DNA from 2 places in the Hippea sp. KM1 genome. Region 1 is predicted to be linked to the other one. Evidence: riboswitches for the same ligand, from Rfam matches in the RefSeq annotation. Region 1 holds a riboswitch; the other holds the start of a gene.

Region 1 (2,405 bases):
AAATCCGCATGTATCTTTTCCTTAACCAGCAGGGCTGTTCTGTTTAGGCCGTATGACCCTTTTATCTGGCATATCTCTTCGGTGGTGTTGACATCTTGTTCTATTCCTTCAATGGCCTTTATTAGGTGTGTGGCCTGGGGTGAGAATCTGGAGTGGGTGTTGTAATAGCCCATAGCCAATTTTGCTATCTTTCCTGGATGGCCTGCTATGCCGAATTTAGTTATACCCTTGCGTTTTAGGTAATTGAAGGCTCCATCAAAATAGTTGCTGACCTGCACGCAGGGTGTATCCGTTATGCTCTTTAGGTGCCTCTCACCTATCTTTCCAGGGACCAGAAAGAAATAGTCCTCGTTGTTTGCAATCAACACATCTATCTCACACTCAATAGAGGCTATTAGGGCCTTAACACTCATAGGCTCAACAATGCCTGTTGTGCCCAAGATGGATATGCCCTCTATTATCCCCAATCGCTCGTTAAATGTCCTCTTTGCAACCCTCTTGCCCTCAGGAACGATGATTTCAACAAAGACATGCTCGTTGTCCTTTATGAGTGGGAGTGCGTTTTCCTCAATCATCTTTCGGGGTGTTGGGTTTATGGCTTTTTTGCCCACCTCCACTTGCAGCCCCTTTTTTATTACCAGTCCAACGCCTTCTCCTCCGTCAATGGTTATACCTCTTTTGCCTTTTTCTATTACGATTCTTGAGAAGATCTTTATGTTATTGGTTGCATCTGGATCATCGCCTGCATCCTTTCTTACACCGACCAAGCCGTCTTCTAAGAATACGGGAATTTTGAGTCTTTTGTTATTTGGAAGCTCAATAAACACATAATCGGGGAGCTTGGAGGTTTTTTGGTATATGATTGCAGCCTTGGTTGCTGCGGCTGCAGCAGAGCCTGTTGTGAATCCCCTTCTCATGGTTTTAAGTTTAACAATTACTTGACAAAAATCAAAGTTTTTGAAATAAGTTAATGGGTTTGCGTAGGGAAGTCCGGTGAAAGTCCGGCGCTGTACCCGCAGCTGTGATGGGGAACGAAAGCCCAGTATGCCACTGCCTTAATAGGCGGGAAGGCGGGCAAGTAGGCTATCTGCCCCTAAGCCAGAAGACCTTGCAAGCCTAATATTCCCCGGGTATTGGGAGGTTTTTTATGTTTATCGATATAGACTCCTCATCTTTGGCGTTGTGAAAAAATCATTCCTCATAGCTGCCGATAGGTCCAATAGCGGTAAAACCACGATAACGCTGGGTATACTTTCGGCTTTAAGGGAGCGTGGTTTGCAGACGGTCGGATTTAAATGCGGCCCGGATTATATAGACACACTCCATCTAACCAAAGCCTCTGGCAATCCCGCATATAATCTGGATACGGTTTTTGAGTCCCCCGATGAGCTTAAAAGAACATTTGCCTGGGGCATGAGGGGGGCGGATGTTGGAGTGGTTGAGGGCGTTATGGGGTATTTTGACGGTATTGACTATAAGACATTCAAGGGGAGCAGCTATGAGGTGGCCTCTATTTTGGGTTTGCCGGTGTTTTTGGTGTTGGATGTATCTGGCGTTTCCTATTCTGTTGCCTCTTTTGTTGAGGGTATTGTCTCCTTATCACGGGATGCCTCTGTTTGTGGTGTAATTCTGAATGGTGTTGGATCCCCTTACCATGAACAGATGGTCAGATCGTCCATTGAATACCATGCGGGTGTGAAGGTATTTGGTGCATTGAGAAAGAGCGAGCTTGCCTCATTACCATCGAGGCATTTGGGTGTATATACGGCATTTGAAACAGAGGATGAATTTTATAAGGAGCTTGCAAGAAAGATCGGCTTGTCTGTCGATTTAAACGGCATGCTTGATTTATCTTGGTGCGATGTTGGGGTTGTTGATTCAAAGGACGAACAACCAAAGGATAAAAAAGCCTTTGTGGCCTTTGATGAGGCCTTTAGCTTTTATTATCAACACAATCTGGATTTTTTGGAGCAGTTGGGTTTTGAGATACACTTCTTCTCCCCCCTAAAGGATGAGGATGTCTGTGGTGCGGATTTTGTTTATCTGGGTGGGGGTTATCCTGAACTGTATGCCGAAAGGCTTGTTCATTCAAAGAAGACAATGCAGAGTATACTTCAACATGTAAACTCAAATAGACCGCTGCTTGCCGAATGCGGTGGTATGGTTTATTTAACCAAAGGACTCATTAAAAACAATAGATTTTTCAATTTTTGCGGTGTTTTTGATGCTGTATGTGAGATGACAGAAAACCGTAAGGCCTTAGGCTATGTTCTTGTTAAGGCTTTGGATGGGCAGTTTAGCGGGATTGGCCATGAGTTTCACTATTCCCGTCTAAAAATGGTCAATGAGCCTTATGCCTTCAGGATAAAAAAATTGACCACACAAGAGGAATACGGCGATGGTTT
Region 2 (2,405 bases), 900 kb from region 1:
AGCGGTTCTAAATTGGGGTTATCCCAGTTGAAGTCTTTTGTAATGTTGTATGTGGGAATGGGGAATGTAAAAACCCTTCCGTCGGCATCACCCTCGCTTGCCACCTCCATGAATGCCCTGTTTATCATGTCCATCTCTTTCTGAAATTCCCCATAGGTGTGGTTTAGCAGTTTGCCCCCTATAATTACGCCCTGATTTTTCATAAAATCAGGAACCTCTAAATCAAGCGTTAAGTTGGTAAAGGGTGTCTGAAAACCCACCCGTGTCGGAACATTTACATTGAACACAAACTCCTGAAGCGCCTGCTTAACCTCTTCATAGGAGAGCCCATCGAATGCAACAAAAGGTGCCAAATATGTATCGAAGTTTGAGAAGGCTTGAGCCCCTGCCGATTCGCCTTGGAGCGTATAAAAGAAATTGACGATTTGTCCCAATGCGCTTCTGAAGTGTTTGGCAGGCCTGCTTGCAACCTTACCCCTTGCACCCCTAAATCCCTTAAGGAGCAGGTCTTGCGGATCCCATCCCACGCAGTAAACGCTTAACGAGTTTAGATCGTGAATGTGGAAATCGCCGTTTATGTGAGCTTCCCTGATCTCTTTTGGATAGATCTTATTAAGCCAGTATGTTTTTGTTATGGCAGAGGATATGTAATTGTTTAAGCCCTGGAGGGAGAAGCTCATGTTTGAGTTTTCCTTAACCTCCCAATCCAGCTTATTGAGATACTGCTCGACCAGTTCCACATCGGCCTTGTTTTTGAATTCCCTGAGTCTGGCGTGTTGCTCCCTGTAAATGATGTATGCCTTGGCCGTTTTTTTGAATGGGGATGAGAGCAGCACCTCTTCCACTATGTCCTGGATCTCCTCAACCGTTGGTGTCCTGTCTTTGAAGAACTTATAGGCCAGATCCAAGACCTTTATCGTCAGTTTTCTTGCCGTTTCGTAATCAAATTCCCCTGTGGCACCTCCCGCCTTTGCAATTGCGTTTGTTATCTTTTCGGCATCGAAATTTACAACACGACCATCCCTTTTTACGATTTTAGAAAACACTTCTTCCCCCTTGAGGTTGTTTATGATTGCCGTATGGATAAATGTGTTATGTTGATGGTGGGGTTTTAATGCTCATAACTGAACCTCCCGTTCTTCTTTATTGTCGGGTAAGTCTCCTGGCTCGGCTTCATCCTACTCCCCTGCCTTCCCATCGAGCGACCCCTTAGGAGCCCATCCCGACAGTGGCGTTGTTAGGGTTTCGTCAGCCTCACAGTTGCGGGGGCAGCGCCGGATTTTCACCGGACTTCCTTGACCCGACAGATTACTTATACACCCATATTCTGGATTGTGTCAATAGTTAGTTGGAATGATATGTGTGTTTGTTATGCTTTTGCTTTACTCAAGGTCGTTGGATATGGATTTTATTATCCTTCTTTGCCCTTTTGAGAGTATCACCTTTCCGTCTAATATCTTTTCTATGGTGTATCCCTTTATCTTGTCGCCTTCCTTGAGTATCTGATAATCTATTAACACAACCCTTTTGCCACCCGATAGGAATATGCCAGAAATGTTTATATCTGGGCTTGATGGTTCACTGCTCTGGGTTGTGTTTTGTGGTTTGATAGGTGGTGAGTATGTGTAATTGAATAGGTTGTATTTATTATTTGGCGGTATATGGAATACGGGCAACTTATGTGCGTTTGCCATCAAGGGCAGAAAAACAAGACAGGCTAAAATTACACTTTTTTTCATTGCATATTCACCTGCACATACTCTATTCTCAGTTTTGCCTCATAGAGCCCGTTTTTGCTTGCTATTGAGTAAGATGGAACCTGCATATTCTGGGAATAGTCCTCTATAGCATCCAGAAAGTAAACGATGTTTTTCAATGTATCATCTATAACAAGATCGAACTCATATATATCCTTAAAGCCATCCCTTTTTATCTGTGCAACATTAAACGATACAACATTTATGCCTGTTTTTAGGAGTAATTCCTTTATCATATGCCCGACATCTAAAACGCTGACCTTTTTGTTTTTAAGCAATGCTATTTTGTCTTTCATAAATTGTATCTCTTTCCTTGCTCGCACTATCTTGTTGAATACCTGCTGCTTGTTTTGTATTGAGGAGAGTTTGGAATATATCTCTGTCTCGTAATTTATGCAATTATCTATTAAGGCCTCCCTTTTGTGTTTTAAGGGTGGGAGTATGTATTTAAAGAATACGATATTTACGGCTATGATTAGAAGAACTGCTAATATGACTAACTCTTTGAGACTAACATCCTTTTTAATCTGAATGGCTTTCAATACACCACCTCATAGCTTATAGAAAATTCAAATTGGCCGTCTTTCTGTTTTACGGAGTGCAGATTTAGGTTTTTTATGTATTTATTTTTCTCCAAAAAGTAATAAA

The links. Region 1 has a riboswitch for cobalamin ahead of D891_RS0102045 (cobyrinate a,c-diamide synthase). Riboswitches for the same ligand answer to the same signal wherever they lie in the genome.
Region 2: another riboswitch for cobalamin. It lies ahead of D891_RS0106615 (ribonucleoside triphosphate reductase); the one in region 1 lies ahead of D891_RS0102045 (cobyrinate a,c-diamide synthase).

Annotation. Positions count from the first base shown of each region.
Region 1 covers NZ_JAFP01000001.1:392,018-394,422, forward strand. Annotated here, with positions in the region: gene cbiD (cobalt-precorrin-5B (C(1))-methyltransferase CbiD) at 1-917, opposite strand, end outside; cobalamin riboswitch at 961-1,129, shown strand; gene D891_RS0102045 (cobyrinate a,c-diamide synthase) at 1,183-2,405, shown strand, end outside.
Region 2 covers NZ_JAFP01000001.1:1,287,721-1,290,125, reverse strand. Annotated here, with positions in the region: gene D891_RS0106615 (ribonucleoside triphosphate reductase) at 1-1,046, opposite strand, end outside; cobalamin riboswitch at 1,136-1,319, opposite strand; gene D891_RS0106610 (hypothetical protein) at 1,383-1,739, opposite strand; gene D891_RS0106605 (hypothetical protein) at 1,736-2,299, opposite strand; gene D891_RS0106600 (PilN domain-containing protein) at 2,296-2,405, opposite strand, start outside.